DNA from 2 places in the Paenibacillus sp. FSL L8-0494 genome. Region 2 is predicted to be linked to the other one. Evidence: a T-box and tRNA genes for the amino acid it is inferred to sense, from the RefSeq annotation. Region 2 holds a T-box; the other holds one or more tRNA genes.
What was found. A T-box is a leader RNA that pairs with one kind of tRNA and senses whether it is charged. The one in region 2 lies ahead of NYE35_RS25380 (arginine--tRNA ligase), so its partner is inferred to be a tRNA-Arg.

Region 1: it encodes a tRNA-Arg, which carries the amino acid that the T-box ahead of NYE35_RS25380 (arginine--tRNA ligase) is inferred to sense. The anticodon was not compared.

Annotation. Positions count from the first base shown of each region.
Region 1 covers NZ_JBBOPQ010000001.1:172,310-188,677, forward strand. The annotation lists gene NYE35_RS00840 (LacI family DNA-binding transcriptional regulator) at 1-294, shown strand, start outside; gene NYE35_RS00845 (tagaturonate reductase) at 452-1,921, shown strand; gene NYE35_RS00850 (UxaA family hydrolase) at 1,955-3,445, shown strand; gene NYE35_RS00855 (DUF1858 domain-containing protein) at 3,654-3,878, shown strand; gene NYE35_RS00860 (DUF438 domain-containing protein) at 3,894-5,153, shown strand; gene NYE35_RS00865 (ROK family glucokinase) at 5,363-6,313, shown strand; gene rapZ (RNase adapter RapZ) at 6,360-7,259, shown strand; gene NYE35_RS00875 (gluconeogenesis factor YvcK family protein) at 7,314-8,261, shown strand; gene whiA (DNA-binding protein WhiA) at 8,307-9,236, shown strand; gene NYE35_RS00885 (HPr family phosphocarrier protein) at 9,334-9,603, shown strand; gene NYE35_RS00890 (SIMPL domain-containing protein) at 9,772-10,527, shown strand; gene NYE35_RS00895 (PdaC/SigV domain-containing protein) at 10,654-11,757, shown strand; gene NYE35_RS00900 (GDSL-type esterase/lipase family protein) at 11,869-12,507, shown strand; gene clpP (ATP-dependent Clp endopeptidase proteolytic subunit ClpP) at 12,597-13,193, opposite strand; tRNA gene NYE35_RS00910 (tRNA-Arg) at 13,387-13,461, opposite strand; gene NYE35_RS00915 (sugar-binding transcriptional regulator) at 13,730-14,782, shown strand; gene gap (type I glyceraldehyde-3-phosphate dehydrogenase) at 14,898-15,908, shown strand; gene NYE35_RS00925 (phosphoglycerate kinase) at 16,025-16,368, shown strand, end outside.
Region 2 covers NZ_JBBOPQ010000001.1:5,590,264-5,606,631, forward strand. The annotation lists gene NYE35_RS25340 (class I SAM-dependent methyltransferase) at 1-1,083, shown strand, start outside; gene NYE35_RS25345 (acetyltransferase) at 1,222-1,875, opposite strand; gene NYE35_RS25350 (DegT/DnrJ/EryC1/StrS family aminotransferase) at 1,872-3,008, opposite strand; gene NYE35_RS25355 (glycosyltransferase family 2 protein) at 3,046-3,906, opposite strand; gene NYE35_RS25360 (glycosyltransferase) at 4,043-5,569, shown strand; partial or broken gene NYE35_RS25365 (transposase) at 5,568-5,729, shown strand; gene NYE35_RS25370 (hypothetical protein) at 5,849-7,477, opposite strand; gene NYE35_RS25375 (hypothetical protein) at 7,971-8,324, opposite strand; T-box leader at 8,597-8,815, shown strand; gene NYE35_RS25380 (arginine--tRNA ligase) at 8,856-10,721, shown strand; gene NYE35_RS25385 (GH36-type glycosyl hydrolase domain-containing protein) at 10,784-14,128, opposite strand; gene bglX (beta-glucosidase BglX) at 14,175-16,343, opposite strand.

The sequences.
Region 1 (16,368 bases), 5.4 Mb from region 2:
CCAACTGCTGTATTTTGCTCCAATGATGATATGGCGATTGGGGCTATGAAAGGTGTGTTTGAGCGAGGGCTGCAGGTGCCAAATGATATCTCTGTTGTTGGTTTTGACGACATTGGGTTTTCACTTTTTGCCAATCCTTCACTCACCACGGTCAAACGTCCTATTGAGAAGATTAGTGAGCAAGGCGCTCGCCAGCTGTTAAGCTTGGTCAAGGAGCCCTCAGAAAAAGACGGGCGGATCTCGATCGAGACAGAGCTTATTGCCAGAGAATCAGTCAGGAAGTTGCAGAAGTAGAGGCTGCGTATAGCAGCCTAATCCTTTACTATCGTAAAGGGTTGCTATCTAAAATTTTCACGTGTGCATATATTTAATTAATTATCAATATAAATATGATTTTATATAGTTTGTTTAATTAGTTTATCGTGTGCATTTACTATTAGGAGGCGTTTATATGAAAAGATTAAATAGCGATAATTGGACAGCTTACAAGCAGTATCCTGAGAAGGTCCTACAATTTGGCGAAGGCAATTTCATGCGCGCTTTTGTAGATTGGCAGATTCATACCATGAATCAAAAAACGGATTTCAATGGTGGAGTGGTTGTTGTACAGCCGCTGGCTAACGGACTGGCGGAAATGCTAAATGATCAGAATGGGCTGTATACCCTTTATCTGCAAGGCATTAAAGACGGAGCGGCTGTAAAAGAGCACGAGGTAATTAATTGTATTACGCGGACGCTTAATCCCTATTCACAGCATGAGGAGTATATGAAGCTGGCTGAGAACCCTGAGCTGCGCTTTATCGTGTCTAATACTACTGAAGCGGGAATTGCTTTTGAAGCCGGCGACAAGTTAACCGATACGCCGCAGAGTAGTTTCCCGGGCAAGCTGACGGCCTTATTGTACAAACGTTATCAAATTTTTAATGGGGATGCTTCTAAAGGTTTTATCATCATTCCATGTGAGCTGATTGACCGGAATGGTGATGAGCTCAAAAAGGTTATTTTGAAATATGCTGAGCTGTGGAATCTTGGAGAAGGTTTTGTGAACTGGTTGAATGAAGCTAATACCTTCTGCTGCAGTCTGGTGGACCGCATTGTTCCCGGTTATCCAAGAGACAGCATTGCCGAGATTACAGAAGAGTTGGGTTATGAGGATAAGCTGGTCGTTGTCGGCGAGCAATTCCATCTTTGGGTAATTGAAGGACCACAGTGGATTAAAAAGGAGTTCCCGGCTGAACTAGCAGGTCTTAATGTGTTGGTGGTGGATGATATGGCCCCTTATCGGACTCGTAAAGTGAGGATTTTAAACGGAGCTCATACAGCTATGACACCAGTAGCGTATTTGTACGGTATTGATACGGTTGCTGAGGCCATTGAGCACGAAGAGGTTGGGGCGTACGTGAAGTCCTTAATCTACGATGAGATTATTCCAACGCTGGATCTGCCGGCAGAGGAATTGAATTCTTTTGCAGACGCGGTATTAGAAAGATTCCTGAACCCTTATGTGCAGCATTACTTGATGAGCATTTCCCTCAATTCTATATCGAAGTTTAAGACAAGAGATCTGCCTTCTTTACTGCGATATGTAGAGGCCAAAGGACAATTGCCTGAAAAGCTTGTCTTCTCATTGAGCGCATTAATTGCCTTCTATAGAGGACGCAGAGGGGAAGAAAACATTCAACTGGCTGATGATGCGGATATTTTGGAATGGTTCGCCTCCTTATGGGGAGGATGGGATGGCACAGACACCGGGCTGCGCGCACTGGCCGTCGAAGTACTTGCCGCAACCAATCGCTGGGGCTGTGATCTGAATGAAGTGGCTGGACTTACTGACAAGGTGACAGAAGGACTGATTGCGATTGAGAAAAATGGCATGAAGCAAGCCTTAAAAGCGTTCGTGAAGAGACCGGCACACAACTAATACCCTGGAGGTGACAATGATATGATCAAGACGATGAAAGAAGTATTGCAGATTAATGAGGCTGATAATGTCGCTGTTGCACTTAAAGACTATAAAGCAGGCGACACCATTGTGATTGGTTCAAAAGAGATTAAAATTACTGAAGATATCGCTAGAGGCCATAAAATTGCACTGTCCAGCATTAGCGAAGGTGAAAACGTATTGAAATATGGTTACCCCATTGGTCATGCTATAGCGTCTATCGCGCCGGGGCAGTGGGTGCATACCCATAACACTAAGACAAACCTAACAGGGGTAGAGGAATATACCTTTGAGCAGAAGCTGACGCCGAATCCTTTTGCAGCGGAGAATTTGACCTTTAAGGGGTATCGCCGCTTTGATGGATCTGTAGGTATCCGCAATGAGCTGTGGATCGTCCCTACTGTTGGTTGTGTGAATGGAGTGGCGGAGCAGATCATCAATATTTTCAAAGCAGAGGTTGGGGATATCGCACCTTTCGATAACGTGCTCGTGCTTAAGCATAACTACGGTTGCTCCCAGCTGGGCGATGATCATGACAATACACGTACGATACTGGCTAACGCGGTTAAACACCCGAATGCGGGCGGCGTGCTTGTGCTCGGATTGGGCTGTGAGAATAACAATTTGCATATTTTTAAAGATATGCTTGGCAGTTATGATGAGGATCGTGTGCGTTTCCTTGTCTCCCAGGAGGTTGGGAATGAGATTGAAGAAGGCGTGAAGCTGCTGAAGGAAATCTATAATAATGTCCAAGGCGATCAAAGGGAAGAGGTATCACTCTCTGAGCTGAAAATCGGTCTGAAATGTGGAGGCTCCGACGGGTTATCCGGTATTACTGCGAATCCGCTCCTTGGACGTCTGTCTGATTATATGGCTGCTCAAGGCGGGACCACTGTACTGACTGAAGTACCTGAAATGTTCGGTGCCGAAAAAATTCTAATGGAACGTGCTGCGGACGAAAATATTTTCCACAAAATTGTCGATCTCATTAATGACTTTAAGCAGTATTTTATGGACTATAAACAGCCGGTATATGAAAATCCTTCTCCAGGGAATAAAGCCGGAGGGATTACTACGCTTGAGGATAAATCATTGGGTTGTACTCAAAAATCCGGGAACGCTACAGTGATGGATGTACTCAAGTATGGAGAGCTTATCACTAACAAAGGCTTAAATCTCCTTAACGCACCTGGCAATGATCTAGTGGCTTCCTCTGCACTGGCTGCTGCTGGCTGCCAATTGGTGATCTTTACGACCGGGCGGGGAACACCATTTGGTACATTCGTGCCAACGATGAAGGTATCTACCAATACCCCATTGTATGAAGGCAAACGTCACTGGATCGATTTTAATGCAGGTGTATTGGTGGAAGATGGTTCTCCAGATGAGGTCCTGCGCAGCTTCATAAACTATATTATTTCGGTGGCCAGCGGTGAATGGGTTAATAATGAAAAGAATAATTTCCGTGAGATCTCCATATTCAAAACAGGAGTAACGCTATAATAAATAATTAATTAATGACAGATCAGGCTGTCTCTTATGCTTTTTAAGCGTAGGGGACAGTTTTTTTTAGGTTCAAAGCATACATAATTCGTCTTTAAAAGAACGATAATTGCATTCTTGGAAATTAGTGATTGCAATCACAATGGTCCTGTACGGCCTGTGCTAATCTTTTATTGAGAATAGTTCTCACATAAAGGAGAAGAGTCAAATGGAAAAAGTGCTGAGTTTGGATGAATCTATATTCGAGATGGTATCACGGCATCCGGAGGTCATCGAGATTATGGTAGAGCTGGGCTTTAAGGATATTGCCAAGCCTGGCATGCTGCAGACCGCTGGCCGTTTCATGACCTTATCCAAAGGAATTAAGCTGAAGAAAATGGATCTCGAGCACGTGAAGCTAACTTTTGAACGTCATGGTTTCGAGATTATTTAATAAAGGAGTGTTAATATGAGCGAACTAATTAACAACCGTGAAGTTGATGTGCCGGAACAGACTCGTCGCCAGGCTATGCTTAAGGAAATTATTAAAGAGCTGCATGCAGGCAAAAGTGTAGAAGAGGTTAAGGCGCGGTTCGCCGAAGCTGTGGGTGATGTTACCGTAGCGGAGATTTCCGCGATGGAGCATTCATTAATGACCGAAGAAGGAATTCCGGTATCCGAGGTCCAACGTCTTTGTTCGGTGCATACAGCCATCTTTAAAGGCTCTATTGAGCAGATTCACCGCTCGTCTAAGCCCGAGGAGCAGCCAGGCCATCCAGTACACACCTTCAAATTGGAGAATCGTGAGATCGAAAGACTTGTTAACTTCCGCATGGATCTGCACGCAACAAAGTTTCAAAAGAACGATAGTGAGGAATTGATCTTCAAGTTGTTGGAGGATCTTAGCTTGCTGCTGGATCTTGATAAGCACTATAGCCGAAAAGAAAATCTGCTGTTCCCATACCTCGAAAAATACGGCATTTATGGCCCAACCAAGGTAATGTGGGGAGTGGATGATAATATCCGCCGTATGATTAAAGAGGCAAAAGCAGCGCTCAGCACTTATAGCGGAAACGCAGCAGAAATAGGCGTTCAGCTTGAGGAGATCATCAAGGAAGTTAATGAAATGATCTTTAAGGAGGAAAATATTCTACTGCCCATGGCCCTGGACAAACTGACGGAAGATGAATGGGTCAAAATCGCCCGGGAGAGCGATGAGATCGGGTTCTGCCTAACCGCACCAGAGCAGGAGTGGATCCCTGAGCGGGCTGCAGATCCGGAAGGCGCAGTGCCGGAAGAAACAGAAGGAGCGACGCCGCAAGGCGGGTTCATCCGTTTTGAGACAGGGTTGTTGTCACTGCATCAGCTCGAGACCGTACTCAACCATCTGCCTGTAGATCTAACCTTCATTGACGAGAATGATGTCGTTCGATATTTTTCACACGGGAAGGAACGTATCTTTGCTCGAACTAAAGCGGTTATCGGCCGTACAGTACAGAACTGTCATCCCCCGCAAAGTGTTCATGTGGTAGAGAAGCTTTTGGAAGACTTTAAGGCAGGTCGTAAGGATGCTGAAGACTTCTGGATCAACATCAAGGATAAGTTTATCTACATCCGTTACTTCGCTGTACGAGACGAGTCAGGCCAATATATGGGCACGCTAGAGTTCACACAGAATATCGCTCCAATCCGAGCACTAGAGGGACAAAAGCGCATTTTATCAGAATAAATCGGTACGTTGGGTTATTTTCCAGATAATAATATAGGTACGAGACTCTCTTACTTAGGTGTAAGGGGGTCTTTTTAGAATATAATAGAGTATACTCTTAAAATAAGGAATTCCCGGGTGTGTTGTCTTTCCTTGACCACAGAGAGGGCTTCTATTATAGTTGGTACTTAGGATTAACTATTTTAGTATAAAAAAAGGTGGCTTGTTACATGTCTGAGAATATCTACGTTGGCGTGGATTTGGGTGGAACTGCAATTAAGGTTGGAATCTGTAATGCTGAAGGTACCCTGCTACATACTTATGAGGGACCTACAGGAACTGCAGAGGGTGTCGATACTGTTATCGATAATATCGAGAAGTATGTACGCCAAATTGTGGAGGATTCCCCGTACTCTTGGGATCAGCTTGCAGGTGTAGGAGCGGGTGTAGCCGGGTTCACAAATATTCGTGAAGGAATCATCATCCTTGCGCCTAACATAGGATTTAGAGATGTGCCGATCCGTTCCATTTTGGAAGATCGTTGGAACAAGCCTGTCAAAATAGACAATGATGCGAATGTGGCTGCACTGGGGGAAGCTTGGAGTGGTGCGGGACGTGGCGTTGATAACTGTGTCTGCTATACGCTTGGAACAGGTGTCGGTGGCGGAATCATTATTAATGGAAAGATTTATCAAGGTTTTGCGGGATTAGCTGGTGAGCTTGGACATATCACAGTAGTGCCGGATCTGGAAGCTATTCAATGCGGCTGTGGCAACATGGGCTGTCTGGAAACCGTTTCCTCCGCTACAGGTATTATCCGCATGGCTAATGATGCAGTAGCTCGTGGCGATCGTACTTCCCTCTCTATGGTAGAGAAGATTGCTGCGAAAGAAGTCTTTGATGCGGCTAAGGCTGGCGATGAAGTAGCTATCCGTATAGTAAATCGTGCAGCGTACTATCTGGGTAAATCCATGGCTTCTGTTGCGGCTGTGCTTAACCCTGAAGTATTTATCGTTGGCGGCGGCGTGTCTAAGGCTGGAGATATTCTATTTGATGAGGTTCGTCGTGTGTTTGCGAAATTGACACCGGCTCCGCTTCAAACTGGTGTTTCGATTATTCCAGCTGAGCTTGGCAATGACGCAGGTATTGTTGGGGCTGCCGGCCTTTTGCTGCGTTCTTAAAAGACGGGAAGTATTCATATACTAAATCTAGGGAGGGGACGCTTTTATGACCGAATTGGACAATACCCCAACGGCTGGAGCCACCCTGATTATTATTACGGGAATGTCAGGTGCGGGGAAGACAATTGCTGTACAGAGTCTGGAAGACCTAGGGTTCTTCTGTGTCGATAATTTACCACCGGTACTGATTCCCAAGTTCGCAGAGCTAATTGAACAGTCGAAGGGTAAGATTGCCAAGGTAGCCCTTGTAATTGACCTGCGTGGTCGAGAATTCTTCACTGCTTTGTCTGAGTCTCTTGCCTATATCAAGGATGAGTCAACCATTGGCTGTGAGATCTTGTTTTTGGATGCTACAGATTCAGTACTTGTTCAGCGTTACAAGGAAAGTCGACGTCATCATCCATTAGCACCTAAGGGGCTGCCGCTTGATGGTATCAAGCTAGAACGTAAGATGCTTGAAGAATTGAAAAATTCAGCTACGTTATGTTTAGATACCAGCAGTATGAAGCCCGTGCAGCTTAAGGAGAAGATCATTTCACGGTTTTCGCATCTAGGAAAAAGTACGCTTTCCGTCAATATTACATCCTTCGGATTTAAGTACGGTATTCCTATTGATGCAGATCTTGTCTTCGATGTCCGCTTCTTGCCTAACCCACATTATGTGGACCATCTGCGGCCTAAAACCGGCCAGGATAGTGAAGTCTACGATTATGTAATGAAGTGGCCTGAAACACAGGTGTTCCTGACCAAACTGCTCGATATGCTTCATTTTCTAATTCCGCAATATCGTAAGGAAGGTAAGTCCCAGATTATCATTGGCATTGGCTGTACGGGAGGTAAACACCGTTCCGTAGCCATATCCGAGTATTTGGGTAAAATGCTGGGCGTTAGCGAGACGGAATCCGTAACCGTTAGTCATAGGGATTCCGAGCGTGATCGGCACTAGAGAGAAGGGGTCATAGTGGCTGAAGAACAAAGACAGCGTCCACGTATCGTCGTTATGGGCGGTGGCACGGGGTTATCTGTCATGCTTCGTGGTTTAAAAGAGAAGCCATTAGATATTACTGCTATTGTTACCGTTGCCGATGATGGGGGAAGCTCTGGTATTTTACGCAGTGAACTGCAAATGCCTCCTCCTGGGGACATCCGCAACGTATTGACAGCTATGGCTGATGTTGAGCCGCTCATGGCAGAGATTATGAGATACCGTTTCAACACGGGTGAGGGACTAGCTGGTCATAGTCTCGGCAACTTGATTCTTGCTGCGCTCACGGATATATCTGGCGATTTCGTTACGGCTGTTCGGGAGCTCAGTAGATTATTCGCTGTTCGCGGCCGGGTATTGCCTGCGGCCGGTGAAGCTGTAATCCTGCATGCAGAAATGTCGGACGGCACGATTATCACAGGGGAGTCCAAAATCCCTGAAGCTGGCGGGATCATCAGACGAGTGTCCTTGGAGCCGCCAGATGTAGAACCGTTGCCCGAAGCGCTTGAGGCGATTCGGAATGCAGATGCGATCCTGCTGGGTCCTGGCAGTCTGTATACGAGCATTCTTCCCAACCTGCTTGTTCCGAAACTGGCAGAAGCGGTTGTATCTTCGAATGCTATCAAAATTTTCGTCTGCAACGTAATGACTCAGCCGGGTGAAACGGATAACTATACCGTCAGCGATCATCTTCAAGCTGTATATGATCATATCGGGATCGATTTATTCGATTATGTTATTGTTAATGACGGTGAGATTCCGGAACAGGTCCAGACGAAGTACGCCGAGAAGGGCGCGCGCCCGGTGCAGCTTGATAAAGAAGCGCTGGATGGCAATGGATACAAGGTTATAGCCGATAAACTGGTTTTATTCCGAACTTATTTGAGACATGATACCGATAAGCTTAGCCATCACATTTATCAGCTTGTGCAGGATTGGATAAACAGAAACCCTAGGGTATAACTTATAGATGAGAATGAAGTACTTATCAAGAAAGAGGTGAGACCCTTGTCTTTTGCGGCCCTTACCAAAAAAGAGCTGACGATGGTGGAGAGTGAACCCTGCTGCGAGAAGGCGGAAATGTCAGCGCTTATCCGTATGAATGGATCTGTGCAGCTTTCAAGCAAAAAGGTTATTCTCGACATTTCGACGGAGAACGCCGCGATTGCAAGGCGGGTATATTCTTTACTTAAGAAATATTACCAGGTCCATATTGAGCTACTCGTGCGTAAAAAAATGCGTTTGAAGAAAAATAACGTCTATATCGTCAGAATTCCAAACCGTGTACAAGAGATCCTAAAGGATCTTAGAATTGTGTCGGAAGGATTTATTTTTACCGATGGTATTGATGATGAGATTGTTGGGAATAACTGCTGCAAGCGTGCTTATTTGCGTGGTGCCTTTCTGGCTGGCGGATCGGTTAATAATCCGGAAGGCTCCTCCTACCATTTGGAGATTTCCTCGATGTATGAGGAACATTGTAAAGCATTAGTGGATCTGGCTGGGGAATTCCACTTAAATGCACGCTGTATTGAACGTAAAAAAGGATTCATTCTTTACATTAAAGAAGGCGAGAAGATCATTGAATTCTTAAGTTTGATTGGAGCGCATCAGGCGTTGTTCAAATTTGAGGATGTAAGAATTATGCGCGATATGCGTAATTCCGTGAATCGGATCGTGAACTGCGAGACCGCAAATCTCAACAAAACAATAAGTGCTGCGGTGCGGCAGATTGAGAATATCAAGCTGTTGCAGCGAGAAATGGGACTGGAGAATTTGCCGGATAAACTGCGTGAAGTAGCAGAAATTCGAATGGCGCATCCAGATATCAACCTCAAGGAGGTTGGTGAAATGCTCAAAGGTACAGTCAGTAAGTCGGGAGTAAATCATCGGCTTCGTAAGATTGATGAGCTGGCGGACAAGGTTCGAGGCGGCTAATTACTTTTTTTCTAGTGTGGTTTACGTTATAATGATATAATAATATAAAATTAATGTGAAACTTTTGGGGAGAACTCAATTAGGGGGTAAGCGTTTCATGACAAAGCACCCGGTAGTTGTTCGGTTGAAGACAGGGCTTCATGCCCGACCGGCAGCATTGTTTGTGCAAGAAGCTAACAAGTTTTCGTCGGAGATTTTCGTGGAAAAAGATGATAAAAAAGTAAATGCTAAAAGTATTATGGGGATTATGAGCCTCGCTATCAGTTCCGGCACGGAGATTTACATTAGCGCGGACGGTGCGGATGCCGATCAAGCTGTAAACGCTTTGACAAGTCTGGTCAGCAAAGAAGAGCTTGAGAACCAATAATAGGAAGACAACATCGTTTCTGCTAGGAAGACTTTATTTATCGCATGACCAAAAGCCCTTCGGGGCTTTTTTTAATACCAAAAAATAGATTGAGACGTGCAACATTTACCAAAATGACTCGTCTAGAGGATAATAACAAATCACAAGAAATGAAAGGGGCTGGCAAATATGAAAGGTTTATTGAAGAAAATTGGTTCAGTGATGATCGTAGGGAGTTTGTTAATTGGAGGGATCAGCATGAGTGGTGTTTTCCAAGGTCCTGCAAAGGCTTACGCAGATGAAGTGCAGAAAAATGTCGTTAGTGTAGTAGGTAAAGGCGAATTGTCCCTCAAGCCGGATATCGTATACTTGACCATCGGTGTGGATACTACGGCCACAACTGCGCAAGAAGCGCAGAAGACCAATGCCGCTAAAATTCAGAAGATTATGACTTTACTAAAGAATACTTGGAAAATTGCAGATAAAGATATTCAAAGCACGCAGTTTTATGTGCAACCCAATTATAGTTACAGCGAAAAAGAAGGACAGCAAGTGAAGGGGTACAACGCCAATCATACGCTGTTAGTGTCTTATAGAGATCTGACCAAGGTTGGTGAATTGCTGGACGCTGCATCTGCGGCAGGGGCAAATAATATCGGAAATGCACGTTTTTCTGTGGAAGATACTTCTGCATTTGAAGCTCAGGTGATTGAAAAAGCGATGGCGAATGCAGATGTTAAAGCAGGTGCTATTGCTAAGGCAGCTAAACGCAGCTTGGGTCAAGTGATCACGGTCAGCCAAAATGATGGCGATATCACTCCGGTTTATTTTGAACAGAATCTAAAAATGAATATGGCTGCAGCAGATGCTGGTGCAAGCACATCCGTGCAACCCGGAGTAGTTAAAGTTACAACTCAGCTAAGCGTAATGTATGAATTGAAATAGTATCAGAACAAGGTGAATGCAGAGAGGAGAGGTGATCTTCCACTAATAATAGTGGGGGGCGCCTCTTTTTTTGTGTAAGTTCTCTACAATTCTGTTTAATAAATTGGAAAGGAGAGGAAAAATAAGATGATGAATATTATTTCAAAAGAAACAGTACGCAAATGGGGCATAGGTCTGATGTCGGCAGGTTTATTGTTTGGTGGAGGTCTGCTGCCCAGCGAAACGGGTTATGCAGCAGCTAGTAAAACGGAGAATAAAGCTATTGATTCGCGTATCGTTTTAAAGGCAAACGGGATAAATTCGTTACAGGAAGGTATTTTGAAGGAAGGACAGGCCTGGATTCCCATAACTTTTATGCGAGATGTGTTGGGATTACCGCTTGCGTATGATAAGAAGGAAAATGCGTACATGATTGGAAAAGGATCGGCCAAGGCGAAGTTGATGTTATCCAGTTACGGTACTTCTGTGTGGGTGAACAACTATTTCATTCGAGAGTATGAAGGGAAGTTAATTAATAATCGCCTCTATGTTCCATCAGGATTGTTAAATGATTATATGGGTTATAAGGTAGATTGGAGTCGGGCCGCCAGTAAGCTGAATGTGGTGAACAGACCGCAGAACGCGCTGACGGTAACCACGGAAACTTATGCTAAAGATCGGACAGAAGCTTTTATTCAGCTTGATTATCCGAAGATCAGTGGATTGGGCAATTCCAGTGCGCAACAAGCTATTAATAATACTTTGAAGGAAAGTGTTATGAAATTCGCGGCGGGTGCAGAACAGGATATCTCCGATCGAGATGGAGCAGAGCCCAAATACACCTATGATTCAGGTTATGTAGTGACCTACAATCAGAATGGTGTGATCAGCATAGTGATGCATCAGTATAGTGATACGGGCGGCGCTCATGGAATGACTAACCGTGAGGCATTCACCTTCTCGCTTAAAGATGGTAAACGTCTATTGTTGGGCGACCTGTTTGGAGCTAATCCAAACTACAAAAAACAGCTGAATGCTAAGCTGAGCAAGCTGCTGAAGGCAGAGGATAGTTATTTGGGAGGATTCAACGGATTGAATACGGAGAAATATTTCTATCTGAAGGATGACAAGGTTGTTCTGTTCTTCCAATTATATGAGTACACAGCGTATGCTGCAGGCTTCCCTGAGTATACCTTTAGTTTCAAAGAGCTTTTGCCGGATGACAGCAGCCCGTTTGCTGGCATGAAATAAATGGAGATACCTCGTCTCCGCTAATGTCAGCACAAGGCATCTCCCCCTTACCGGAGTTGTCTCTAGTTCATATGCTAAAGGGAGTAACTAGTTTATGAACGGGGGAGAGCTATGGGCTACCAATATACTGCAATTGGCGATTCCTTGACGACTGGATTTGGTGCTCTGCCAGGTAACGGTTTTGTTCCGGTGTACCGTAGAATGGCAGAAGGGAGACTGCGGACTGCTGTAGCCTCTACGAATTTAGGCGTGAACGGAATGACTACTTCAGAGCTGGAGCAGCGGCTGCGCGGAAATTCCATGATGCGTGAGGCCGTTCGAGAAGCCGATATCATCACTGTGTCTATCGGTGGTAATGATTTGATTCACGCGGCCAAATCAGCAGCAAGACAGCAAGGGAACTTATCCGCAGAACTGCGCAGATCGCTTCAGGAATGCAAACAAAATTTCTCTGCAATTATGAATATCCTTATACAATTGAAGGTGAGGACGCGTAGACCTTTTATCATTAGAATTGTGGGATTATATAATCCCTATCCTCAGGTGGTTGGTGCGACAGAGTGGGTCAGACAGTTTAATCAATACGCAGCACAGTACAGCAGCCGAGTATGTGGATTTGCTTCGATTTACAGTGAGTTCGCAGGAAATGAGAGAGGGCTGTTATCCATTGATCATTTGCATCCGAATGGCCGGGGTTATCGCGTAATTGCCGAGAAGCTGGATGCACTAGGTTATGGAGGGCTGAATTGATTGGATTTAGGTCTTCTATAAAATATAAAGAGGCTGTGCCCTATCCTTTATGGTTAGAGCACAGCCTCTTTATATTTTTACTTTATAGCTTACACACCGCTAGGCAATGTCTTCTCGATTACTTTATCTACGATACCGTATTCAGCCGCGTCTGCAGCAGTCATGAAGTAGTCGCGATCTGTATCCTTCTCAATACGTTCTAGAGGTTGACCCGTACGTTCTGCTAGAATACGGTTCAGCTTATCGCGCAATTTGAGGATGCGGCGGGCACGGATTTCAATGTCCGTTGCTTGACCTTGAGCACCACCCAGAGGCTGGTGGATCATGATCTCGCTGTTAGGCAGTGCAAAGCGTTTGCCTTTGGCGCCAGCGTTTAGCAGGAAAGCTCCCATGGAAGCTGCCATACCCACACAGATGGTGGAAACGTCTGGTTTAATGTACTGCATTGTATCAAAAATAGCCATACCTGCAGTAATGGAACCGCCTGGGCTATTCACGTAAAGGTGAATGTCCTTGTCAGGATCTTCGGCAGCCAAGAACAGCATTTGTGCGATGATAGAATTGGCTACCACGTCATTAACCTCCGTTCCAAGGAAAATGATGCGGTCCTTCAGCAGGCGGGAATAGATGTCATAAGCGCGCTCGCCGCGGTTGCTCTGTTCTACTACCATAGGAATATAACTCACGTGGAAAACCTCCTTGATATTGGTTCTTTAAATGTATTCATTTTTACTCTTGCCGTATTACCCACATGATAAACAAATTCAAACAAAAAGTCAAAGAAAGTCAAACTTATATTCAAAAAAAAGAGCCGACAAGCGGCTCTTTGGTTAAGTAGTAGTATAGGCACTACTAAATTATGTGCAAAAATGAAATTAATGGCGCGCCCGCCAAGAATCGAACTTGGATCTCAGGCTTCGGAGGCCTACGTCATATCCATTGGACCACGGGCGCAACAAAAATGATTATAATACAATTTTTACACAATTGCAATGTAATATTAATACTGGACAAGCGCTTTAGGGACAGGCATCGGGCGCTATATCTTTTTCTGACCTTATTAATGTATAAGAAGACAAGCGCTTGAGAATTCTACTCTCGGAAGACTTGCGCTTCGAGCAATATTTGGTTAGAATATGGGTGGGACTTAAAAAGTTTACCCGGGACGTTTTGAGACCATGAACAAGGGAATAGAGGAAGACGAAGTTGCAGGAGTGAAAGTATGCGTAATTTATTAGATATCCAAAAGCAGCTTCTGCCTGATCTCATGGAAACCCTTAAGAGACGGTACACGATTCTTCATCAGATCATGCTGTCCGATATTATTGGGCGCAGAACGCTAGCCGCTTCGCTAGATATGACTGAGCGGGTACTGCGTGCCGAGACGGATCTTCTGAAATCGCAAGGGCTTATTGAGATCGAGAGTGTTGGCATGCGCATTAGCGCTGCTGGACGTAGACTGCTTGATTTGCTAGAGCCGGTTGTTAAGAGCCTATTTGGTCTGGATGAGCTGGAAGAGAAAATTCGAGCAACGTATGGTCTGGATAAAGTTATTGTAGTACCGGGTGATTGTGAGTCATCGCCGTTCACCAAACGAGAGCTTGGCCGGGCGGGTGCGAAAGCGCTGCTGAGTATACTTCGCCCAGATGATACAGTTGCCGTCACAGGTGGATCGACGCTTGCCGATATGGCTGATCAACTGACACCACCGTTGTCCCTTTCCTATAAGAACGCTTGGTTTGTTCCGGCGCGTGGAGGATTAGGAGAGAGTATGGAGATTCAAGCCAACACGATTGCCTCAACAATGGCAAAGCGGGTTGGAGCCAACTACCGGTTGTTGCATGTCCCTGATTTGCTTAGTGGGGATGCATACCAATCGCTGGCACTTGACTCTAATATTGGAGAGATTGTACAAACCATCCGCAGTTCGCGTATTATTGTACATGGGATTGGGGATGCCATTGAAATGACCCGCCGCCGCAAACTGGACGAGGCTACAGTCTCGGAAATCCAGGGTGAAGGGGCAGTGGCCGAATCTTTTGGCTATTATTTCAATGAAGAGGGTCAGGTTGTCCATACCATGCTTACGATGGGTCTACGTCTAGAAGATATTATTCGGACAGAGAAAGTCATCGGTATTGCAGGAGGCAAACCCAAGGCCAAAGCCATTCATGCCATGCTGCGTTTCGGGCAGGAGAATATTCTCGTCACGGACGAGGCTGCCGCAGTAGAAATAGGCAAGGAAATTGACAATCAACTACAGCTATCTTCGTAGTTTTTAGATTGCAGGCAATACAACATACTTCTTGCATCATACTTAACATTGTTGTCATGACAGACCTCACCGTCTGTTTTGAATAAATAAAACGAATTCTAGGAGGAACTATTCAATGAGTGTAAAAGTTGGAATTAACGGTTTTGGACGTATTGGACGCCTTGCTTTCCGCCGTATTCAAAATGTAGAAGGTATCGAAGTGGTAGCAATCAACGACTTGACTGACGCTAAGATGCTTGCTCATTTGCTTAAATATGATACAACTCAAGGTAAATTCCAAGGTGATGTTGAAGTGCATGATGGCTTCTTCAAAGTCAATGGTAAAGAAGTTAAGGTTCTTGCTAACCGCAACCCTGAAGAATTGCCATGGGGCGACCTAGGCGTTGATATCGTACTTGAGTGCACAGGTTTCTTCACAACTAAAGAAGCAGCTGAAAAACACTTGAAAGGTGGAGCTAAGAAAGTAGTTATCTCCGCTCCAGCTACTGGCGACATGAAAACTGTCGTTTACAACGTTAACGATGACATTCTTGATGGTACTGAGACTGTTATTTCCGGCGCATCTTGCACAACTAACTGCCTAGCTCCAATGGCAAAAGTACTGAACGACAAGTTCGGTATCGTTGAAGGCTTGATGACTACAATTCATGCTTACACTGGCGACCAAAACACTTTGGATGCTCCACATGCTAAAGGTGACTTCAGACGCGCTCGTGCAGCAGCTGAGAACATCATTCCTAACACTACTGGTGCTGCTAAAGCAATCGGTCTGGTTATTCCAGAACTTAAAGGTAAATTGGATGGTGCAGCTCAACGTGTTCCAGTTGCAACTGGTTCCCTGACTGAGCTTGTAACTGTTCTTGATAAGAGCGTTACTGTTGAAGAAATCAACGCAGCAATGAAAGCAGCTTCCGATCCAGACACTTATGGTTACACTGAAGATGAAATCGTATCTTCTGACATCAAAGGTATGACTTTCGGATCCCTGTTCGATGCTACACAAACTAAAGTATTGACTGTTGGCGACAAACAACTGGTTAAAACTGTTGCTTGGTATGACAATGAAATGTCCTACACTGCACAATTGGTTCGTACTTTGGAGAAATTCGCTAAAATCGCTAAGTAATTGACTTGATATAAGCAACATCTATAGAGCGGAAACAGAAATTCCTTGTTTCCGCTCTTTCTAAATGTATTTCTTGTTTCCTGCTAGAAACAATTTTGGGTGTGGAGGAATTAATCATGAACAAAAAAAGCGTCCGTGATGTAGAAGTAAAGGGTAAGCGCGTATTTGTACGCGTGGATTTCAACGTACCTGTAGAAGACGGTAAAATTACTGATGATACTCGTATTCGCGAAACACTTCCAACCATTAAATATTTGATCGAGAACGGTGCAAAGATCATTCTTGCGAGTCATATGGGTCGTCCTAAAGGCGAATTCGTAGATTCCATGCGTTTGACTACTGCTGCTGAACGTCTGTCCGAGCTTCTTGGCAAACCAGTAGCTAAAGCTGACGAAGCAATTGGCGAAGCTGTAAAAGCAAAAATCGCTGAGCTAGGCGAAGGCGACGTACTTGTACTTGA
Region 2 (16,368 bases):
CATGAATATAAGCATGTTCTTGAGGATCTCACCAATTATGCTCCGCTTATTAAAGACGGGGGATTCATTGTTTTTGATGATATCCATTGGGATTCAGTAAGACAATGCTATGACGATATTAAACAGGATTATATTGTTTTATTCGAAACGATGTATTATGGAATTCTAATGAAAAAAGAAAAAACTCAAAAAAATGTAGACCTTGCAAATTTAACCTCAAAAAAGCTAAAAAGTCTTTATACTAAGCTTCGTAATATTGAACAACAAATACAAAAAAAGAAACCTACGGTTAACGTAGGTGTTCTTGCATATAACCATGAAAAATATATTCTACAATGTCTTCAATCTATAGTGACTCAAAAAGGTGACTTTAATTTAAAAATCGTTATCTGTGACGATAAATCGACAGACAAAACAGCCGAGTATATCGAGTCGTTTATTAAAAGCTCTCCGATTCCTAATGGAGTAAACCTTGTATTCTTAAAGGGTGAAGAAAATGTGGGAATGGTTAAGAATTTACAACGCCTATTGGAAGCTTGCCACGGGAGTGACTTTTTAGCATTAATCGATGGTGATGATTATTGGAATGAAGAACATAGGCTGCAAGAGCACATAGACTTCTTAGGAAGCCATCCAGAATGTGCACTTTCGTTTGATAGTATTATTTTATATTGGGAGAACCAAGGTGTATTTGGACCTCATCCCTTACAGTACGCTAAAACTAAAGAGATTTATACTACTGTAGATATCATTCAGTCTAATATAATCGGAAATATCTCCTGTTGTTTTTACGATGCGAGCCACCTGAATCAAATCCCAGATGATCTATTTACCTCCTCCTTTGTTGGGGATTGGATATTAAATATATTCTATTCTCAGTTTGGAGACATCGGTTATATTAATAAACCTATGACCGTTTATAGAAAGCACGATGATGGGATTTGGACTGGAAATAAGACATTTAATCAATTTGAGAAGAAGAAATATCTAATTGAAAGTGTAGATAAATGTAACCAGCTTTTAGATTTTCTTTATGATGAAGAGTTTACTAAAGTGAAAAATCAACTACCAAGATATCTTTGAATCTACCTAACACTTTAAACCAGTGATATGACCATAGGCATATCTCAAATCTAAGAGATATGCCTATGAAACACATTCAGGTGCACATCACCGGATCGATTGTATCGTGAGAAATTTGTCCGAGAAGCTCAAACGCCCCTAAGGTTCATAATAAGTTGAGTTAAATCTTTTCTTAACGACTGCAGGGATACCAGCAGCCAAAGTAAAATCGGGAACGTCGTCTTTGACAAACGCTCCTCCACCAATCGTAGACCAACAACCAATATGGCGTTTCTCACGGACCGAAGCAGCGATACCAATATAAGCGCCTTCATCAATGGTTACATTACCGGCTACATTAACACCAGGAGATATAGTTACGAAATCACTAATTATTACATCATGACTGAGACTAACGCCTTGGTTAATAATAACATGCTGGCCGATCCTGATATTTCCAGATAAGATAGCCCCTTGAAAGATCATACTTCCTTCTCCGATGATGTTACTTTGAGAGATTCGAACATGGGGATGTATCAAAGGGGATGCAATACGGAATCCTGATTGGATGGTTTCATGAACGAATCTTTTTTTCAAACTCGTATCACCCACCCCGGCGCATACTAGCTCTACCTCGTTTTTTAATAGCTCAATATCAACCAAAGTTCCCAGAACGGGAACGCCATCGACAATCCGGCCTTTGAACTCAGGTCGTTCGTCTAAAAATCCCATTACCTGAACGTCTAATTCTTCGCATAACCAGTTAATCTCTCTGGCATGACCACCAGATCCCCAAATGACTAGTTTTCTCATCGGTTAGCTTCTCCCAAGTTTCCAAGAAATTTAGTAATTCTTCGAATCTTAACCTCATCCAGTTCCTCCCACAAGGGTAAGCTGACAATGTGTTTGGCGGTATATTCGGTAACCTTCACGGATGCTCTGGGATAACCTTGGAATTGCTTTTGTTGATGACATGCCGGAGAAAAGTAGGTTCTGGCTTCAATGGAGTTAGAGGATAACCTTTCGACTACTTCACTGTTGCTTTGGGACTCCGGACTGAGGATAGAAATAAATTGATGAACAACAGATCCTTGTGATTTATGCATGGACCAGCCTTGTTCAAATAAACCTTCTTTGTCCAGTTCTTGAAGATACATTTCATAAATTGCCTTTCGATTCTCCTGTATGGAGGGGAATTGATCTAGAGTAGCTAAGGCAATAGCTGCGGTGTACTCCGACATCTTACTGTTTAACCCTTGGATAACGGACTCTCTGTTGCTGGAGAAGCCAAAATTCCCTGCTTGACGTATTCGCTTAATAAGCTCCTGGTCCATACTGTAGACCAATCCACCTTCTCCAATTCCGAATGATTTGGTGGCATGAAAGCTGAACACTACCGCTCCTCCGAAGCCTTTGCCAAAATGAGTGGCCTCCTCTAAGGTTTTAGTGCCAAAACTAGAAGCAGCATCAATAACTACTGGAACACCTTGCTGCATTAGCCTATTATATAACGATAAATCTATGGCTGTACCAAATGTGGCATAAGGAACAATAACCGCAACCTCATCTCCAAGCTGTTTGACGGTATGTTCTAATTGCTCCCTATTCATTTGTAAATTGTCCGGTTCAATGTCTAGGAAATAAGGTTCAAGTCCACACCATTGTGCGGCAAGGGGGGTGGCAGCAAAAGTGAAGCTTGGCATAATTGCATATTTTCCTTTGGAGCGCTTGGATTGAGAAATTGCTACCATAAGTCCGACAGTAGCATTATGAACGGTCACAGCCGAACCGGTTCCTCCGAACATTTCCGTAATGACACGTTCTTCAAATAGGTCGTTTAAGGGTCCATAATTAGAATAGATTCGGGTTGCCTCAATTTTCTCATAGTAAGTAAGAAATTGTTCTTTTTTTACTAAGTTAGGTCGTAAAAAGGGGATTTCAAACATGAACGGACCCTCCTTCATTTGTAACAATTAAATCTAACTATAAGGTGGTTAATATCATTTCAATTCGCTTGATATCATTAAAAAATTGATGATGATCTTTTACACGATTAAGATAAGAATGGAGTGCAGCTTTATATAAATCTTTTGTCTCTAGAAATCCATCATCTCTAGCGGCGATAATAATATCCAACCATTCAGAGAATACATTAGGACCAAGTGTTTGATTATTTTGATTAGGATGTATGCGGAAATAGCTTAGAGGTTCTGGAATATACACTGCTTTTCCTTTGGATAGTAAGTTTAACCAAGAGGCTAAATCATTGAGAAGAGAATACTGTTTTCCTGAATACACTCCAAATCGATCGATAAGATCGGCTTTTTTGAATAATACCGTTGTAGGTTCACCTATTACATTTAAGCAACGACTTAATGCAATATTTGCAAGCTGCTTACCGTCCATGATCCTTGTTTCTTGATATAACCTATTCGTTGCATAGAGAGGAGGGATAATTACACCTGATTCATTAATCGTTTGTCGGTATGAGGTAACCAGCGTAATGTTTTCAAATTCTCGAAAATAGCAGATCATCTTTGCAATTTTTTCTTTATGAAATACATCATCATCCATTAAGTAATTGATATATTCCCCGGATGCCAAGTTATAGCACTTATGCCAATTTTCAAGAAAAAGATTTTGTTCATTTTTGAAATATTTTATTTGAGGAAACGCATTTAAATAGGGAACTAGCATCTCTTGTACATTATTATTCGAGCTATCATCACAGATGACGATTTCTATATTCGGATAGGTCTGTTCGAGTACACTATCAATGGCGATTTGAAGCGTATGCGGTCGGTTATAAGCAGGTATTACTACACTCACTAAAGGGTATTTCACATGAATCCACCTTTCTAATTCGGCAATGTGGATTTTTTTCATTTGCTAACATACACATAAACACTCCCATATATATATTAATGAGGCATCGAAATGATGATAAAAATGTCTTCACAACTAGTAAAGGGGAATGTTCATGTCACTCGATTTCACTCCATTATTGACAGCTCATCTTTTTGTAGCTGATACGGTGTTAAAGAAAGAGCTTGAAAGGTTTGTAGAGAGAATGGAAGAAAGCCATATTACCGTAAATCAGTATGCAGCAGGCCATCCTTTACAAGAGACTTTTTTCCAAGGACCTCACATCTATATTTCTTTGGGTGAGGGTTGGGGCGCGTTTAGTGCTCTTATTGAATTGCCTAAGCATGAAAAAAAACGCTGGTTGCACTTTCATTCACCTAACGAAATTCAGCCTGAACATTTATTTTTCTGCTGGCTCAAAGCTACAGACCCTCTCCCAGAGAATCGGATGATTCCTCCAACTCGTTTTTCATCAGGCACACCCTTAATATCCGTATTTACTGCCGCCTACAGATCCAAAGAGAAAATTGATCGGCCTTATCAATCCTTATTGAAACAGACATATACAAATTGGGAATGGGTAATCGTAGATGATTCCGGTGATGATGATGAGACATATAGACAATATTTACTTCCACTAAATGACTATCGTGTTCGCAGATATCGTCAAGACTCACGTAATGGTTATATCGGGGCAAATAAAAGGTATGCTGCAGGGCTATGCAGAGGAGAAATATTAGTAGAAGTCGATCATGATGATGAGCTGACAGCTGAATGCCTTGAGAAAATCGTCAGTGCGTTTAAGCAAAATCCAGATTGTGGGTTTGTATATGGGGATTGTGCCGAGGTGTTTGCAGAAAGTAACTATGCGCATTGGTACGGTTGGGACTGCGGCTTTGGTTACAGTATTCATTACCGGGTCTGGCTGCATGACATGAACCGGTGGCAAAATGCTCAGAAACATACAACTATTAACGGGAAGACCATTTCTCACCTTGTCGGTTTGCCTAATCACCCTCGTGCTTGGACAAGAGATTGCTACCATCTAATCGGAGGACATCGAGATGAATTATTGGTAGCAGATGATTACGACATGCTGGTACGTACATTTCTTTGTACTAAAATTGTACAGATCCCTGATTTGTTATACATCCAATATCGCAATGAACATGGGAATAATACCACTTTTTTAAGGAATAAACAGATTCAAATTCTGGTTCGGCAATTAATGAGAGCATACAATCAAAGAATTACAATGAGATTAATCGAGCTTGATTTACCGGAAAAAATACCGTATAACCGCATATGGGAGACCTCCGTTAATGATCCTGCCCGGAAATCTGCGCATGTGATTCATGAGGATTCTTCCCGTTACTCAATACTGTTTCCGATTCCATATAGTTGTCCTAAAGAGCACATCCAATTAATGAAAACACTCCAAAGGGCTGTTGAAAACAATTTTAAGAACACAGAGATAGTGGTTGTTGGAAGAATTCCGGAGGAAGTTGAAATCTATGCCTCTAAAGCTCCTACCGGTGCCATACGATGGTGGCCGATGCAGCAAAAGGATTCACTCGAAACTTGTATACAATATGCCAAATACATTGCTTCGTGTAAGGAAAAGGTGGTTGTATTACCGTAAGCCGGAGCCTGTGTTTGGCGATATAAAGAATAACCGTGGTTTTAAGAGATTCCTACTTCGTCGCTTACCAAAAGTAAGTATAGAAGTCGGGTGGCTTTCTCTTGCCCACAATCTACTAAAGAAGGCTTCAGTGAACGCAAAAAAAACACGAAGGAGCTAAGCATCTACAAACCGCTTAGCTCCTTCGTCCATTCGTATTTCAGTAATGTTTGGCACTTAGGTTATTCCAAAGATACTTTTGGGACAGCCCCATTAAAGTACACCATTAACTTGAATCCCTCAGGATCTATTATAACACTGTAGGTCCTTGAGGTCCTTGATCTCCTTGTGGTCCTTGTACGCCTTGAGGTCCTTGATCACCCTGTGGTCCTTGTACGCCTTGTGGTCCTTGATCTCCTTGTGGTCCTTGTACGCCTTGAGGCCCTTGATCACCTTGTGGTCCTTGTACGCCTTGAGGTCCTTGATCACCCTGTGGTCCTTGTACGCCTTGAGGTCCTTGATCACCTTGCGGTCCTTGTACGCCTTGAGGTCCTTGATCTCCTTGCGGTCCTTGTGCGCCTTGAGGTCCTTGATCACCTTGCGGTCCTTGTACGCCTTGTGGTCCTTGATCACCTTGTGGTCCTTGATCACCTTGTGGTCCTTGATCACCTTGTGGTCCTTGTACGCCTTGAGGTCCTTGATCACCTTGTGGTCCTTGTACGCCTTGAGGTCCTTGATCACCTTGCGGTCCTTGTACGCCTTGAGGTCCTTGATCACCTTGCGGTCCTTGTACGCCTTGAGGTCCTTGATCACCTTGTGGTCCTTGTACGCCTTGAGGTCCTTGATCACCTTGCGGTCCTTGATCTCCTTGCGGTCCTTGATCTCCTTGTGGTCCTTGTACGCCTTGAGGTCCTTGATCTCCTTGTGGTCCTTGATCACCTTGAGGTCCTTGATCACCTTGTGGTCCTTGTACGCCTTGAGGTCCTTGATCACCTTGTGGTCCTTGTACGCCTTGAGGTCCTTGATCTCCTTGTGGTCCTTGTACGCCTTGAGGTCCTTGATCTCCTTGCGGTCCTTGTACGCCTTGAGGTCCTTGATCTCCTTGCGGTCCTTGTACGCCTTGAGGTCCTTGATCACCTTGTGGTCCTTGTACGCCTTGAGGCCCTTGATCACCTTGTGGTCCTTGATCACCTTGTGGTCCTTGTACGCCTTGAGGTCCTTGTACGCCCTGAGGTCCTTGATCACCTTGCGGTCCTTGGTCTCCTTGCGGTCCTTGATCACCTTGTGGTCCTTGTACGCCTTGAGGTCCTTGATCACCTTGTGGTCCTTGATCACCTTGCGGTCCTTGATCACCTTGCGGTCCTTGTACGCCTTGAGGTCCTTGATCACCCTGTGGTCCTTGATCTCCCTGTGGTCCTTGATCACCTTGCGGTCCTTGGTCTCCTTGCGGTCCTTGCTCACCTTGTGGTCCTTGATCACCTTGCGGTCCTTGATCACCTTGCGGTCCTTGTACGCCTTGAGGTCCTTGATCACCTTGCGGTCCTTGGTCTCCTTGCGGTCCTTGATCACCCTGTGGTCCTTGATCACCTTGCGGTCCTTGTACGCCTTGAGGTCCTTGATCACCTTGTGGTCCTTGGTCCCCTTGAGGTCCAGTATCACCCTGAGGGCCTTGAACACCTTGCGGCCCTTGAACGCCTTGAACTCCTTGAAGTCCTTGAACGCCTTGAGGTCCTTGGTCCCCTTGAGGTCCTTGTACACCTTGCGGTCCTTGGTCTCCTTGCGGTCCTTGGTCCCCTTGAAGTCCTTGGTCACCTTGCGGTCCTTGATCACCTTGCGGTCCTTGTACGCCTTGAGGTCCTTGATCACCTTGCGGTCCTTGGTCCCCTTGAGGCCCTTGAGGTCCTTGGTCTCCTTGCGGTCCAGTATCACCCTGAGGGCCTGCGATCTCGGTTCCTAAAAGTTCATCAGAGACTAATCGATGGGCAGGCACGAATTCCCCAGCAGCATTTTTACCCCATACAGAAATTTGTGTTTCATTCTCAGCTGGTCCACTTATGGTAAAGACAAACTCTATTGCATCGAAATTAGCGAAATAGCTTCTAGATAATACTTCATTAGGACCTATGGTTACTAATTCTTGTACATATAATATTCTGGTACCATTTAAATGAAAGCCCTCGATAACAACATTAGAAAAATTTACAGGATCACGATTATCCAGTTTGATTAACACGGTTTGAGTGGACCTAACACCACTAACCGGATCATTAGCAATAGGTCCTGTTGATAGTACTGCCATTACGGCACTCCCTCCTTTCTGGAAAATACAGTTAATCAAGATTTCTTGTTAAACTGCTCTTTTTTATAATATGTTTCAACTATCTATTAAGAATGTGGTTATTACCCTGCATATATGTTGAATTTATGTTTCTGACTGCTCCTCTGCAACAACTCGTTGAACATCGATAATTGCACCACTTTCGTTTCTCCCCCAAACTGAAATCTCAGTGCTTATTTCAGCAAAACCGTCTGTGGTGAACACGAATTCATATGCATCAAAGTCTGCTCCAAAATTTCTCGTAATAACTTCATTGGGTGCAATAGATATTTCTTCTAGTACGTAGAGTGTTCTGAGACTGTTTAATTTGTAACCTTGAATATGAACAGAAGAAAAATTGATAGAATCACGGTTTACAATTTTGATAATAACCGTTTTAATTGTTCTGACACCACTAACAGGATCATTTGCAATGGGTCCTGTTGATAATACTGCCATTGAGCTATTCCCTCCTTTATTAAGTATTTTTCAAAAATTCAGATTAAAAAAATACAAAATTTAAAATTGGGAAAAGGTTAATAATTCCCCTTGTATTGTATTAATGATTGGTTTCATTTGATTGTTTGAATGCCCAAAAATTTTATATTGATTTAGCTATGATTTGATAGTTTTTGAGACTTCTAAATCCCTGCAAGATGCTCAAGGAAATTGGGATTAGCTCCACCACCCTTGCTTTTTTCGAAATATTAGTTATACTGATAAAAATTATTCAAGCATCGATGAGCGGGAGAGTAGTTAACGAGATCTAGTCCTCAGCGAGCCGGGAGAGTGTAAGCCGGTACAGATCCCTTTAATGAAGCGCACCCGTGAGATGGACTTCTGAACCTTAGTAGGAAGTCCCGGCTGAAGGCCGTTATCCCGTAAGGTGGCTGAACAACTTGTTCAGCAACGAGAGTGGTACCGCGAGCGCTAAAGCCCTCGTCTCTTTTGAGACGAGGGCTTTTTTGTATTTTCAAAGGAGGGTATACCATGTTAAATCAAATCATCAAAGACGGAATCGAGCACAGTGTACAACGTGTATTCAATACCTTAGGAGCTGACTATCCAGAGGACATTGCCGTTCTGATCGAACAGCCAGCAAATCTAGAACATGGTGATTATTCATGCAATATCGCTATGCAGCTAGCCAAAACTTTACGAAAATCCCCAATGGTCATAGCAGAATTAGTGAAAGCAGAACTTCAATTCCAAGGGCGCTTCGCCGGTCTTTTACAAAAAGTTGAAGTCGCTGCTCCCGGATTTATCAATTTGTATATGAATTGGCAAAGCTGGGCTGAACATTCCTTTGAACTGCCTGCCAGCACTGGGGAAAAAGTCATTATCGAGCACACTTCTATCAACCCCAACAAAGCCGCTCACGTAGGTCATCTAAGAAACGCCTGTATCGGCGATACTCTAGTCAGAATTATGAAAAGAACTGGGTATAACGTAGAGGTTCATAACTACATTGATGATCTCGGCAATCAGCTGGCGGATACAGTTGTTGGATTATTAAATATACCTTTAGAAGGGGAACACCCACGTTTCGGTGATTTTTGCTGGGATCTTTATGCCAAAGTGAACAAAGAATATGCGCTGAACCCAGAGATGACACACAAGCGCACAGATATACTCCACTCACTTGAACAAGGGGGCGGTAACGAAGCCTGGCTGGGCAACCTTGTAGCTGAACGCATCGTTAGAGAGCATGTAGAGGAAATGAAACATTTTGGGATTTATTATGATTTGCTGGTATGGGAGAGCAGTATTTTAAAAGAGGGATTTTGGGCAGCCGCAGCTGAGCTACTGAAGCAGACAGCCGTTTTTGTACAAGAGACTGAAGGTAAACTCGCAGGCTGCTGGGTGCTGAAGCAAGGAACAGAGGCTAACATTGGAGCGGATTCAGAGGAGCATCATCTCGATAAGGTGCTGGTGCGTTCGAATGGGATTTTAACGTATACAGCCAAAGATATTGCCTATCATCTCTGGAAATTTGGTCTTTTGACCAAAGATTTCTCCTATAGCGAATTCTCGTCCGGTTTATGGACAACTGGATTAACTGGAACCCAAGAATCTTATGGGCAGGCGGACAGAGTCATCAATGTGATCGATTACAGACAGGAATATCCACAACAGATGGTTAAGCAAGCCTTAGGGGCACTAGGTTATAACGAGCAAGCAGACAAACTCCATCATGTGAGTTATGGTGTTGTATCTCTTAGTCCCGCCTCGGCGGCCGAGCTGGGTATAGATATTTCAGAAGGCAAAACTTCTTATGCTATGTCCGGACGCCAGGGAATCGGGATTAAGGTAAGCGATCTGGTGGAGCTTATGGAACAGAACATTGAGCACTCACGTTCCGATAAAGACGGCCTCTCCAGCCGATTGATTGCCACTGCTGCGATTCGCTACTATCTGCTACGGTTTAATTTGGGAACGGAAATCGTGTTTGATTTCAAACAGGCTACCGAAATATCCGGCAATACCGGAGTTTATCTGATGTATACTTTTGCGCGTGCGACAAGTGTTTTGAGTAAAGCTACGATCCCAGTCCTTACAGCTGCCGCACAGCTTCAGTTCCCTTCCGAATTGGAAAAAGCAGAGCTTGCGCTGCTAAGACAGCTAAGTCTCTGGCCAGAGATATTACATTCAGCAAGTATAGAGTTAACGCCAAATACGCTCTGCACTTACGCACATACCTTAGCTACACTGTTCAACAACTTCTATTCTGTATGTCCGATTCTAAAAGGTGATCCAGCTACGATCGAATTCCGCCTCTGGCTTACTTCAAGATTCAAGGATACCCTGGGAGATGTGCTCGAAGTGCTTGGGTTACCGACACCGAATCGAATGTAGAAGATACAAAAAAAAGGGCAATTTCCGCGCTTAACGCGGAGATTGCCCTTCTATATATAATGTTACTTATAAATCTCTATCACATTTCCAGCTTCCGTGCTGAGACGATCAAAGTCCGCACGTTTGATGCGAACACCACCGTTACGATAGCGGTTAGGTGTACCTTCTGTTTGCACTTCCGTACCGTTGATAGTAATTCGACTGATCTCACGACCTGTAAGGTGATAGATAAAATCTACCTTAGTGCCTGCATATTCAAAGCTAAAATGCATTCCATCCAGCGATTCTGGCAGGATAGGGTCAACAATTAAGTCTCCACCTTCCGTACGGATCCCCAGTGCATTCGAGATTAACTGGTTCATATAGATCCCAGGACCGCTGGAATAGATTCTCCAGCCACCTTTAACAGCTACGTCACCATTGCGCAGTTTATCGAAATTCTCCTGTGCCTCATAACGGGTGTTAAATTTACCATCCGAGCTACTGAAATAGGAGTTAGCTTGACGTAGTTCAGCGTTTGGCACCACATCGCGGATTCCGATCGGATTAATCGCTGCCAGACCCTTCCAGACCTGATCAGTTTTACCGAGCTTGGCCATAGCCTCTACATAACGGATATGTGCATGCACATATTGAAGTCCAATTTCCCGGCCAAAGTTAGCCGCTTGCTCCGCACGTTTGAAATGAGTGCTGACCCCGCCAACATATTGAGCTGGACGATTCATCAGACGTACACCGTCAGGACAGAATAGTTTATCCTGAATGACATCATAGTGTGCTTCGGCCTGTTCCGGAGTAAGCAGCTCACTGATCATACTGCGCGTCATTGGCAGCAGACGGTACTGAATACCTGTTTCTGTGTCACTTGGGTGCACCATAAGCTTAATCTGCTCAGGGTCCTCCATATACAGGAAGCCAGGAATCACTTCGGATTGAAGCATATGAGTATGGAAATCCTTACGGATTCCTTCCACCATCGCCTTCAGCTCCTCTGCCTCAGCTTGATCAACTGAACGAAGTACCTCTGAGAACTGATTAAGTGTCTGATAGGTAAGCGCTACTGTCCAGCTGCTAACCATATACTGCTTCAGCTGTGGATTTGCAGGCTGGAGCGTATCATCCCAGTCTCCATCACCGTAAGAAGACAGATGTGTGTCATGCAGGAAATGATCCTTAATATAAGCAATTTCCTTCCGTGCGTGATCCAGCAACGTCGCTTTTTCTTCTGTAAAGTCAAAGCTGTGCTTACGGGTATACGGTACTGTTGCTCCCAAGATGCTGTAATCCTGAGTTACTGCCAAGTAGTCTCCAAGCACCTTAAGCGGCCATACAATAATATCTCCATGACTTTCTTCTTGTTGTATCTTCGTGTATTTATCAAACATGAACCACTGTGGCCAGTTGCCATCATCTTCATATTGATGACTGTACAGCGTCAGCAAAATTTCACGAACCTGTTCGTATTTTTGCGTAGCCATGAAATATTCCACAGGCCCCTGACATACATCCCGTGTTCCCCAAGCAGCGCCACCATATTGCTCTAAACCATGTGGAACCGAATAGTGAACCAGCATGTTATGTGTGTACCACCAAGTCAGAGCGTTAACCTTAAACAGTTCACCCTCTGTTCCGTCCCCAAGCGTCAGGCGGAAGCCATTCATCACACCAGCATAAAATGCGCGATAAGCAGAAATCTCTTCCTCAGCTGAACGATTTCTTGGAGCAAGTGACTTACCATCCAGAAGGCCTTGAATATTCAAGGTCCATTCACTGCTGGCAGACAGCTCCAGTACTGCTAACGGTGCTTCAGTTGGTTGAACAGGAGAGACAAGTCTACCTTCATCCTGCAGAGTTAACTCCGCACCCTGCACCTGTAATTTATACTGTAAGTCAGGATATTCACCAGCACTTAGTGCGCTTCTGTCAGCCGAGAAGATTACTGCTCCACCTTCTTGCTTGGATTGATATGGAAGCTCGTATTCATTAACGTTCATGGTGATTTGATTAGTGACTAAATAACGATAAGCTCGTCCGCTTTCCGAACGCACATTCAGGAATATCTCTGGCGAATCTTCGGTGGTGTAGTTCGTAATAATGAAGCATTCACCATCTGTTCTGTAATACCAACGAGCATAGTTGAAACCAACCTCAAATAGAGAAGGCATAGTCAGCAAACGATATTCACCGTTCCACTCTACATAAATGCGTTGTCCTGAAGCTTTTGGAATGTTAAGCGCATTTCTTGGATTGGACATTAGCTTGTTGAAATTGGTATTTCCAATTACCACTTGGGAGTTAAAGATCCCGTACATATAAGAAGTTGTTGTGATGACCTTATCATTAAGTCGAGCGTTATCCCCACTCATCAGGATATGGCCGTGTGGCCGTTCTACGCGCATTTCTTTCTCTTTTAATACTACGTGCTCATAATTCTCCGTGAAAAAGGAAAGTAGTGTGTCTCCTTCTCTCTCCTCCTGATAACGAACCGGAAACAAGACCCCGATCTCTTTCTCTGTCAGCGAATCTGCAGCCAGCGGTGCTCCCAGCTCCTTCGAGAAGAAAGAACGTTCAAGTGCTGCTTCAGCTTCTAAAGGTAAATCTTTAACAGCATCCCAAGCCGCAGCAATATCATTAGCAAATTCTAGCGCAGTGATCGCTTCTGGATGATCTTGCTTAAACAATCCGTAGAACACAAACCGTGTTTCACCGCTCAGCTTCACCCGTTCCGATTGCAGCGCAGTATATGCGAATTCATATTGATAGATCTCATTACTTAATTGCTCACGACCCAAGCTCTCTGGTTGATTGGTTTCTTTATAGGACAGTCCAAAGAATTGAAAACCGTCTGTTGAGAAGCTTGTTGCCTTGGTAAGTGAACCCTGTTGCAGATATGGGAATTTCCCGCCCTGCGGCTGATTCTGTCTAGAGCAAACAACGTACCCGTTGGATTGATCCTCAAATACCGCATGATCGATATACTGTGACAGGTAAGCTTCATTACTGCGGACAGCGGCGATATCAGCAATCCCTACATCCTGTCCGTACACGAGATCTACCTCTGCATTTTGTCCAGTAAGCTTCACATCCCAGAACCAAGCTCCTCCTGCAGTAGGGGTGAAAATAACTTGATATTCTATATTTTCCGCAGTACCTTCCCAAACCAAACGGTTTCCAGCCTTACGTACAGTGCTTGAAGAATGAATGCCAAGCAAAGGAATGGCTTGAATGTTTCCATCATTGTGCACTCGCAAATATAGATTGGATAATGAACCATCCACAATGCTTGGCAGCAATTGATTGATCATTGTCCGTTCGTAGAGGACTTGGAACAAGTCCCCGCTGTTTGTAAAAGTGAAGGATAGATCCCCGGCGTTTAAACGGATGTTAGTATTCAAATTAGTAGTCATATTATACACTTCCTCCATTACGGCGTTACTGCCGTATATATTCTACTTATGCTAATGTTAAGCAAAAATCCCGTTCTTTAACCTCATTGCTGTTCGAACCGACGAATAATTTAAATCGTCCCGGATCGCTGCTAAAGCTTAGATCGCTATGATAGTAACGAAGCTGCTGTTCGGTAAGGGTAAAGGTCACTTCACGACTTTCCCCTGGTGAGAGGTTGATCTTGGCAAAATCCTTCAGTTCCTTCATCGGTCTGACGACTTCTCCGGAAATGTCTCGGATATACAGCTGCACTACCTCTTCCCCATCTACTTCTCCAGTATTGGTCACCGTAACTTTTATTTCAATAGGCTGATTTTCAGTCATGATTTCACCGGACAGAATTGGTTCACTATAGCTAAATGTCGTATAGCTCAATCCAAAACCAAATGGCAAAAGCGGCTCATTAGGAATATCCAGATATTGCGAGACATAACGTTTGTCGGCACCCGGAGCATGTAAGGGGCGTCCAGTGTTGAAATGATTGTAATAGACTGGAATCTGCCCAACGGATACCGGGAAAGACATCGTTAATCTTCCTGAAGGATTCTCATCTCCATAAAGTAGACTGGCAATTGCCGCTCCGCCTTCACTGCCAGGGAACCACGCTTCCAGAATAGCATCTGCATGCTCGTACACACCGGCCAAGTCTAGTGGACGTCCATTAAACAACACCACCACGATAGGCTTATTCAGCTGTTTCAGACGTTGTAAAAGCTCAAGCTGCGCTTCCGGCAAACGGATATCTGAACGGCTGCCCGCTTCTCCACTCATCTCTGAATGTTCACCAAGCGCCAGTACAATCACATCAGCTTGCTTAGCAGCCGCTTCCGCCTCCAGCCACTGTTCCTCTGTAAAGCTATCGACTCCAGAACCTTCTGCAACAGTAATCTTACCCGCACCTGCGCGAGCTTGAAGTGCCGGTGCAAGACGGCTTGCCTCTTCCGTTGAACCCAACCACGACCACGGTCCAAGAATATCTCCGCTAGTAGCAAACGGTCCAATTAGCGCAATCCGTTGCTCTGCAGCAAGCGGCAGAACCTGATCATTCTTGAGCAGTACGCAGGATTTAGCCGCCAACTCACGCGCCGCATTTCGATGATCTTCACAGAAGATTACCTCACGCTCTTTCTCGACGTCAGCTCCGCGGAACGGATGCTCGAACAAGCCCAATCTTTGCTTCAATTTCAAAATACGAAGCACAGCTTCATCAATAATCTTTTCATCTACTTGTCCATCTGCAACAAGCGCCGGAAGCTGATGAACGTAACAAGCCGTCATCATCTCGATGTCTACACCAGCTTTGATGGCTTTAAGTGCTGCCTCAGCCTCATCCTCAGCGACACCATGTGGGATCAGTTCCTTCACTGCACCCCAATCCGAAATCAATACGCCATCAAATCCCCATTCTTCACGAAGCAGCTGGCGAAGCAGCTTGACGTTGCCGCTTATCGGAATCCCATCAATCGTATTAAATGAAGTCATGACCATTTCTGCACCTTCATCCAGTGCTGCACGATAGGCTGGCAGATAATATTCACGCAGCTGCCGTTCCGATAAATCCACCGTATTATAATCACGACCGCCTTCGGATAGACCATAGGCAGCAAAGTGCTTGATACAAGCCGCCAGACGATCCACATCACCAGTCAAGTCGCTTCCTTGAAATCCGCGCACAAACGCACGGGCAAACCTACCATTCAAATATGGATCTTCTCCTGTAGATTCCATTACTCTTCCCCAACGTGGGTCCCGTACAAGATCCGCCATTGGCGCATAAGTAACGTGCACACCGGAGACTGCCGCTTCTTTAGCCGCAATCTCGGCGCTCAGCTCTGCGCGATCCATATCCCAAGAGCAGCCAATTGCCAGCGGGACCGGAAAAATCGTCTTGAAGCCATGCACAATATCCGCCATCATCAGCAAGGGAATGCCCAATCTATTTTTGCGTAAATGGGCTTCCTGAACCGCAATGACTTGCGCTGCACCTGATAGACCAAGTACAGAGCCGCTGCTCTCGATCATGTGGACCGTAATTCCCATCGATGCCATAGGGCCAGTGATTTGTCCTCCATCCTCTGCCCCTTCATAGAAATTAGCGGCTAGCTGCTGCAATTGTGCAATCTTTTCTTCAAGCGTCATCTGGTTCAACAAGGTAGTCAGTTGCTGCTCATTCATTTCAAATCCTCCATTGTTCAATTCT